Regions from separate parts of the Exiguobacterium sp. PHA03 genome, predicted to be linked through region 2. Evidence: a T-box and tRNA genes for the amino acid it is inferred to sense, from the RefSeq annotation. Region 2 holds a T-box; the other holds one or more tRNA genes.

Region 1 (4,433 bases), 690 kb from region 2:
ACGACGAAGACGACTTTCCCTTTGACGTCTTTACCTTCATAGTTCGAAGCTTGACCGTCACCGACATACACGACATCCTTCTTCTCTTTATCGAAGACGGCAATCGGATTCGGCGAATCTTGTTTTTGGTATGCCAAATAACCGGCATCCTGACCGTCGATCGTCAGCGCCATGCCTTCAAGCGTCAATTTCGTATTTTCGAGTGACGCGACTTGGAGCGCCTGGCTCGTCAATCCTGGTGCACCAACGACACCGATATCCGGGTTTGCTGTATATGGATTACCCGCACCATGACCTGCAAACGCCGAGTTACCAGCAGAGATCGCACACAAGATACCGTTGTTCATCGCGTTGACGATCGCGCGTTGCTCCGGATCATCTGCGTTGACGAACGATGCCGTCGAACCCAGGCTCATGTTGATGACGTCCGCTCCAAGTGCGATGGCATCATCGATTGCTTTGATGTAGATATCACTAAATGTCGATGGCATCCCTGGATCGTTACCGAAGACCTTCATCGCAAGGAGCTGTGTTTCTGGAGCGACCCCTTTAATGCCGCCGTTCGCTTCATCCCCGTTTGCTCCGACCGTACCTGCGACGTGCATCCCGTGCATCGATGCCCCCGCACCTAAGTCACGGATTTCGCTGTCGTGATCGGCATAGTTATAGCCGTACGGTACTTTTTCCGTGAAGTACTTTCCTTTTAAGCCTTTTGTTTCTTTCGCACTCTCGACCTTCGAAGAGGTTAAATCCACCTTTGTCTCTGGACTCAAGACCATGTCCTTGTGCGATGGATCAATCCCCGTATCGATGACCGCGACGACGGTTCCTTCCCCTTTGAAGCCATAGTCCTGCCACGTTTCCTTCGCATTGACCATGTCCTTGCTGTACAGCATGTCTGGCTTGGCACCTTTATCGACGGTTGGGCGCGCATATTCGTGCGCGATATGTACACTTTTGACTCCTTCGAGTTGTTTGATATCTTCGATGTCACCGAACTTCACTTCACCACTGAATCCGTTGATGACGGTTGTGAAGCTTTCTTTATATGTAACAGGAATCGCTTTTTTAGCGATAGCTGACTTGACTGATTTTTGGACGCTGACGAGTCGATCCTTGATCGATTCCTTTTCGGCATTACTCAATGTGCTATACCGCTTGTTTTGAGATTGGGCGATTTGAATCGCCGGTTTTTGTTCCATCTCGATGACGACTCGGACTTTATCCGATTGTTTGTAGTTCTTTTCTTGCCCCGATTTCTTCAGTGAGAGCGCCTGCGGTTTTTGACCCGTCGCTTTGTCTTGCGAGGACAGTGCACCTTGCGCACTGACTAGATTGGAAGACGTCATTAAGACGGCTGCCATAAGTGCAATCTTCTTCTTCATGCGTTCGTTTCCCCTTTTCTGTAAAACCATAGTAGTAATACTAATAAAACAGTTTAAAGAAAATTCTGTATTTTTAGTTTAATGAAGTTAATGGAAATAAACAATTTATATTTGTCTATTTTTTTAATTTATTTCTTTTTGGTGACATTTTATATTTGGAAGGAATTTAACTGGGAACATAAAAAAACTCCTCGAGCACTCGAGGAGTTGAACGTATGCACTTGGTGGAGACTATCGGGATCGAACCGACGACCTTTTGGCTGCCAGCCAAACGCTCTCCCAGCTGAGCTAAGCCCCCATGAATTATCTTTAGTATACGCATCGCTAACTGCTTTATCAATATAAACATAACGCTTTCATAAAAAAGAATTCCTCCCGAAATTGCTGGAAGGAATTCACGATTCATTTATTCAATTCACGCATCAAATCCGCCTGTCGTTCAAGCTCTGCCTGTTGCTCGAGGATCAAGACCTTTTTATACGTCCGCGCAGAAATCAAGATACTGATTTCATAGAGAACGAACAACGGCACTGAGATCATCAAGTGTGACGTCACGTCCGGCGGTGCGATCAATGCCGCAACGACGAACAGCGCGAAATACGCATATTTCCGATTCTTTCGCATGAAATATGGCGTCACAAGACCAAGACGTGTCAGGAACATCGTCACGACCGGCAATTGGAAGAGAAGACCAAACGGCATCGTCAACCGGATCAAGAAACTGAAGTAGTTTTCGACCCCGATGACTTGCTCGATCCCCAATTCTTTCCCGAGATCCGTTGAGACTTCGAGCAAGAAAGGAAGCAACCAGAAATACGAGAAGGCTACACCAGCCAAAAATAGAAAGAAGATGACTGGAATATATGTCAGTGTTGCTTTTTGTTCCTTTTCATAAAGCCCTGGTCGGACGAATGCCCACAGTTGATACATCCAGAACGGTGACGCTAAAATCAGCGCGATGATGAACGCAAGATTCAAATACAACATTAAAGGATCGGCGACGTTGAAGGCATTTAATCCGATACCGAGCTCTTTTAAGTCCGCTTGCAGAAAACGGACGAGCGGTCGGACGAGCGGAAATGCGACAGCGAACAGGACGACGACGATGAGGAGCGACCAGACAATCCGCTTACGCAGTTCGTCTAGGTGCGACGTCATGCTTTGTTCTTGATCAACCGTCATGATTCAATCACTTCTCTTTCGGTTCGTCCTTTTTATCGTCGTCCATGATGCCGTTCGTGGCATTCTTGAACTCTTTCAATGTTTGACCGGCAGCACGACCGAATTCCGGTAACTTCTTCGGTCCGAAGATGATCAACGCGACGACAGCGATTAATCCGATACTCGCAGGTCCGATACCTAGCGTGAGCGGGATAAGGTTTTCCATTATGATTTCACTCCTTCAGCTGATTGCGAATAATGCTTCATGAAATAAACTAACGACTGCAACTCGATCGATAAATCGATGTGATGAACCCGAACGCTCGCTGGCACGTTCAACCGTGCAGGCGTGAAGTTCAGAATGCCTGTCACACCATACTCGACTAACTCATCCGCTACTGACTGTGCGAACTGGGATGGAACCGTCAAGATGGCGACATCGACCTGATTCGCTTCGATTTGTTCTTTCATGTCCGAAACATGATAGATTGGAACGTCATGCGTCGTTGTTCCGACCTTCTCTTCGTCCGCATCAAACGCAACGACTATCCGAGTACTATTATTCTTTAAAAAGTTATAATTTGCAAACGCTGTTCCGAGATGACCGACCCCGATCAAGGCGACATTCGTCACCTCATCTTGATTCAAGGTTTTCCGGAAAAACGTTAAGAGATGTTGAACGTTATATCCATACCCCTTCTTCCCTAGTGCCCCAAAGTAGGAAAAGTCGCGACGAATCGTTGCTGAATCAACCTTCACCGCCTCGCTTAACTCAGCAGAAGAGACGCGGAGCTTACCTGAATTGTATAAACTTTGGATGAAACGATAATATAGCGGCAACCGTTTTGCTGTCGCTTGTGGAATTTTTGTGTCTGGTCCATTCATCCTGCAGTTCCCCCTTCGGCCACATCCATCGTGGCACCCAAATCTTTGCAAAAAGCTTTCTACTCTCCTTGATTGTAAACCACTTCACATAGAGTCACAAATAATATATTCCGCAGGACCTCGCGCTTTTGTTCGTGATAGACTAAAGGGTGGAAGGATGGATGGAAATGATACTCTTACAAGTCAACCAACTCTCGAAATCATTCGGCGTCGAGCCGATTTTAGAAAATATCAAACTAGAAGTACAGGAGCGCGACCGAATTGCGCTCGTCGGTCGAAATGGTGCCGGTAAATCAACCTTGCTCAAAATCATCGCTGGTGAACTCAGTCATGACTCGGGCGATATCATGAAAGGTAAAGATGTCAAAATCGGCTATCTCGCGCAAGACAGTGGTCTCGAATCGAATGAGACGATCTGGAACGAGATGCTGACCGTCTTTGAACATCTGCAAGAACAAGAACGGACACTGCGCCGGATGGAAATCGAGATGGGCATGGAGCACATTTTGAACGACCCGGTCGCGTACGATCGTCTCTTGAAGACGTATGATCAAGCGCAACACGACTTCTCAGAAGCCGGTGGTTATCAGTTCGAAGCGAATATCCGCTCCGTCCTGCACGGCATGCGCTTTTATCCGGATGATTACTCGCGCCGGATTCAGACATTGTCCGGGGGTCAACGGACACGGCTCGCCTTAGCGAAGATGCTCCTGCAAGCACCAGAGCTTCTCATTCTCGATGAGCCGACAAACCACCTGGATATCGATACGCTTGCTTGGCTTGAAAGTTACCTCGGTGGTTATCGTGGTGCCGTTCTGATCGTCTCGCACGACCGGTACTTCCTCGACCAAGTCGTCAATGTCGTCTATGAATTGTCGCGCAATGTCTGTCGTAAGTTCACGGGGAACTATACGAAGTACTTGGAACAAAAAGCAGCCTTATACGACCAGGAAATGAAGCAGTTCGAACAGCAGCAAGAAGAAATCGCGAAGATGCAGGACT
Region 2 (4,433 bases):
ACCGTTTCCCCGTACTTCTCACCGAACAATGCCATCGCGCCTTTTGCTTTTGCATCAGCGATGTTCATCTCTTCGATATCAACCGGTAATGATGCCCAGATCGCTTGGTTGACGTCTTGTTCGATTTTTGTCAACTCTTCTTGTGTCACGGCACCGAAGTGTGAGAAGTCGAAGCGGAGACGTTCTGGAGAAACAAGTGATCCCGCTTGGTTGACGTGTGTTCCGAGCGTGTCTTTCAATGCTTTATGAAGCAAGTGTGTTGCTGTATGGTTTTTCGTGACGGCTTTACGTTCTGCTGCTTCGACGTTTGCAACGACATCCGCCGCTTCCGTTGCGATTCCTGTACGGACGATGACCGTATGCAAGTTTTGACCGTTTGGTGCCTTTTGAACATCTTTGACATCAAGAACGAAGTCTTTGCCTTCGATTGTTCCTGTATCCGCGACTTCACCACCACTTTCAGCGTAGAACGGCGTGATATCGAGAATGACTTGCGCTTCTTCACCAGCAGCCACTTCTGTGACTCGTTCTCCATCATGCAACAATGCGATGATTTTTGCATCCGCCTTAAGGTCGGTATAGCCGACGAACGTACTTTTATCTTTTAGTGTCGAGAGGACTTCCGATTGTTGTTGCATCGAACCGCTCTCTTCACGTGCTGCCCGCGCACGTTGACGCTGTGCGTCCATCGCTTGTTTGAAGCCTTCTTCATCAACAGACATCTGATGATCTTCCGCATACTCAACTGTCAATTCGAGTGGGAAACCATACGTGTCATACAGACGGAACGCATCTTCGCCACTGATGACATGCTCACCGTTTGCCTTAGACGTCTGAGCGACCGTGTTCAAGATTGCAAGACCGTCATGAAGCGTCTCATGGAAACGTTCTTCTTCGTTTTTAATGACGCGTTTGATGAAGTCCGCTTTTTCCGGAACTTGTGGGTAGAAGTCAACCATGACGTTCCCGACCGTATCAACGAGTTCATACATGAACGGACGTTCGATCCCGAGCATCTTCGCATAACGAACCGCACGGCGTAGTAAACGACGAAGGACATATCCACGTCCTTCATTCGAAGGAAGAGCACCATCACCGATCGCAAATGATACAGTACGGATGTGGTCTGCGATGACTTTGAATGCTACATCAAGTTTCGAATCATCACGGTAGATCTTGCCGCTGATTTCTTCTGTCTTATGAATGATCGGCATGAACAGATCCGTATCGAAGTTCGTCGGCACGTCCTGCATGACACACGCCATCCGTTCGAGTCCCATCCCAGTATCGATGTTTTTACGCGGAAGTTCCGTGTAGTTGCCGTGTCCGTCGTGGTTGTACTGACTGAAGACGATATTCCAGATCTCGAGATAGCGTTCGTTTTCGCCACCTGGATAAAGTTCTGAATCGTTCGGATCGTCTCCGAAAGCTGGACCACGATCGAAGAAGATTTCCGTATTCGGACCAGATGGACCTTCACCGATTTCCCAGAAGTTATCTTCAAGCGGAATGATCCGCTCAGCCGGTACGCCGAGTTCAAGCCAGATTTGACGCGCTGCATCATCTTCCGGATGAATCGTGACCGAAAGACGTTCTGGGTCAAGACCGTACCAGTCATCACTCGTCAAGAGTTCCCATCCCCATTTGATTGCATCTTCACGGAAGTAATCACCGACAGAGAAGTTTCCAAGCATCTCGAAGAACGTATGGTGACGCGCTGTTTTCCCGACGTTTTCGATATCGTTCGTCCGGATTGATTTTTGTGCGTTGACGATACGTGGATTATCAGGAATGACACGACCATCAAAATATTTCTTGAGTGTTGCAACACCCGAGTTGATCCACAAGAGCGATGGATCCTCGACCGGCACGAGTGAAGCACTCGGTTCGATCGCATGCCCTTTGCTTTGGAAGAAATCAAGATACATCTGACGGATTTGTGCACCCGTTAATGGTTTTAGAGCTTTCATGAACAGTTACCTCCATTGGTTTTATTTGGACGCAAAAAAACGATGCTTTCATCCCTGAAAAGGGACGAAAGCATCGCTTCCGTGGTACCACCCTCGTTCGTAAGCAACCTATTGCCTACCTCGAACATCTGATAACGGGGATGACCCGCAGGTGTTTACACCCGACTCCGGAAGGAGCTTCAAAGGGACTCGAGAAAGTGATTGCAGCAGACTCACTTCTCTCTGGACTCGAGTTTTCCTTTTACTTGTCTTCCATCAACGTGTTACGTCCATTCATCTATCGTGATTATTACCTATCGAACAGCATCCGTCAAGTCTTTGTCACCCCACCGAGTCGTTCGATCAATCGTGTTCGGCGCCGGGGTTCCTCTTCTTGCGACGCTTTATGGAACGCACGCGGATCACCGAATAATAACAAACTCGATTTTGCCCGAGTAACTGCCGTATAAATTAAATTTCGGGAATGTTTGAACGCCCCCGTGAAATAGACCGGCATCAAGACGATCGGAAACTCAGATCCTTGCGCTTTGTGAATCGTAATCGCATAGGCGTGCGTGAATTGATCCCAATCACTCCGGTTGTACTCGACCTCCGTCTGATCGAACCGGGCGATGATTTTATCGACTTTATCGACATTCTCTTTAGCGAAGAAGATATTGACGATTTCGCCGATATCTCCGTTATAGACGTTTTCTTCCGCATTGTTGACGAGCTGGAGAATCTTGTCCCCGGTCCGGTAAATCCGCGTCCCTTGTTTGACTTCCCGTTTCTTCGGTTCCTCCGGGTTATAGACGCGTTGCAAGGCGACATTCAATTCGTCGATCCCGACCTGACCCCGGTAGGTCGGCGCGAGGACCTGGACATCGAATTTCGAGTAGCCTTTTGCGAGTGCTTTTTCCGCGAAGGCCGAGATGCCCCGTAACGTCTCTTGCGGAGACGCAGTATAGAAGCGGCGATCCGCAAGTGGTGATAACAAATCAGCAGACGTCGTCCGATTCTTCAAATCGTGCGCAAGACGCAATATCGAAGAATCTTCTGCTTGACGATGGACGACGTTCAAACGGACGACGGGAATTCCTTCCGTATCCATCAAGTCTGCCAGCACCTGTCCTGGACCGACGGATGGCAATTGATCGCGGTCACCGACGAACAAGATCTTCATGCCATTCGGGACGGCGCGAAGCAAACTCGATAACAAGTAGATATCAATCATCGACGATTCATCGATGATCAGTACTTTTCCCGTGATCGGCTGATCCTCATTCAGTTGGAAGTTCGTTCCGTCATACTTTAAGAGACGGTGAATCGTCATCGCCGGTACATCTGTTGCTTCCGATAGACGTTTAGCGGCACGTCCCGTTGGTGCAACAAGGACGTATGGATAGACATCCCCTGTCTTGACGCGACTCTTCTCAAGCGGCCAGTCATGAATTTCTTGCAACGCATGCAAAATTCCCTTGATGACAGTCGTCTTACCGGTACCCGGTCCACCAGTCAAGACCATCAGCGGCGCTTTGACCGCTAACTCGATCGCTTCTCGCTGTTGCGCGGCATATTCCATGCCAAACTGTTCTTCGAGGTGCCCGATTGCTTCAAGAATCGTCGCGACATCGACTTCTTGTTCAGCACCGTTTGCCATGACGCGTGCTAGCTCCTTCGCCGCTCGGACTTCCGCATAAAAGATCGTCGGTAAATACAAGCAACCTTCTTCAAGCTTGACCTTATCTTCAGCGAGCAACAGTTCGATCGCTTGTTCCAGCCGCTCTCCCGGATCTTCCCCTAGCAGACGGGGTGCCCGTTGCAACAGAGAGTCGACCGTCGCGAAGGCATGTCCCTCGCCCGCTTCTTGTTCTAATATATGCATGATCGAAGCAGCGACACGCTCTGGATGTAGCCCGACAAGTCCGAGGTGCGCGGCAATATGATCGGCTGTCTTAAAGCCGATCCCGTTTACTTCATACATCAAGGAATACGGATTCTCCCGAATCCGTGCCATGGCGTCGCCCTCGTACGCGGCATAGATCTTTGCCGCTAGCTTCGGTGTGACATCAAACGGTGCTAAGAACAGCATCAACTGATCGACACCGTATAACGTGGCGAGTCGATTCAATATGATGTCGGCTTGTTTTTGTTTTAACCCAGGCACCTGATTCAGTACCCGTTCATCCTTTAATATGAGATCCACTGCGTCTTCTCCGAGAGCATCGACGATATTTTTCGCTGTTTTCGGACCAATGCCGGTGAACGAACCATTCGTCAAGAAGCGGATCGTCGCATGCTTTGTCATCGGAACCGATCGGCGAATCAGCTCCGCCTTCAGTTGTTTTCCGAAGCGAGGATGATCAACGAGACGACCGAATGCTTGATACGTCCCTCCGAGTTCGATTCCGACTCCTGTACCCGTAATGACGAGCTCGGTTTCTTTTAATTCAAAGTTCTTTTCTTTGACGGCGACCAATACAA

What was found. The T-box of region 2 lies ahead of alaS (alanine--tRNA ligase). A T-box ahead of a tRNA ligase gene usually reads a tRNA of that ligase, here a tRNA-Ala.
Region 1: it encodes a tRNA-Ala, which carries the amino acid that the T-box ahead of alaS (alanine--tRNA ligase) is inferred to sense. The anticodon was not compared.

The regions. Positions count from the first base shown of each region.
Region 1 is NZ_JAUTYQ010000001.1:2,119,065-2,123,497, forward strand. Features, by position in the region: gene Q7C19_RS11015 (S8 family serine peptidase) at 1-1,385, opposite strand, end outside; tRNA gene Q7C19_RS11020 (tRNA-Ala) at 1,608-1,683, opposite strand; gene tatC (twin-arginine translocase subunit TatC) at 1,788-2,567, opposite strand; gene Q7C19_RS11030 (twin-arginine translocase TatA/TatE family subunit) at 2,575-2,772, opposite strand; gene Q7C19_RS11035 (redox-sensing transcriptional repressor Rex) at 2,772-3,431, opposite strand; gene Q7C19_RS11040 (ATP-binding cassette domain-containing protein) at 3,599-4,433, shown strand, end outside.
Region 2 is NZ_JAUTYQ010000001.1:1,424,410-1,428,842, forward strand. Features, by position in the region: gene alaS (alanine--tRNA ligase) at 1-1,970, opposite strand, end outside; T-box leader at 2,028-2,238, opposite strand; gene recD2 (SF1B family DNA helicase RecD2) at 2,281-4,433, opposite strand, start outside.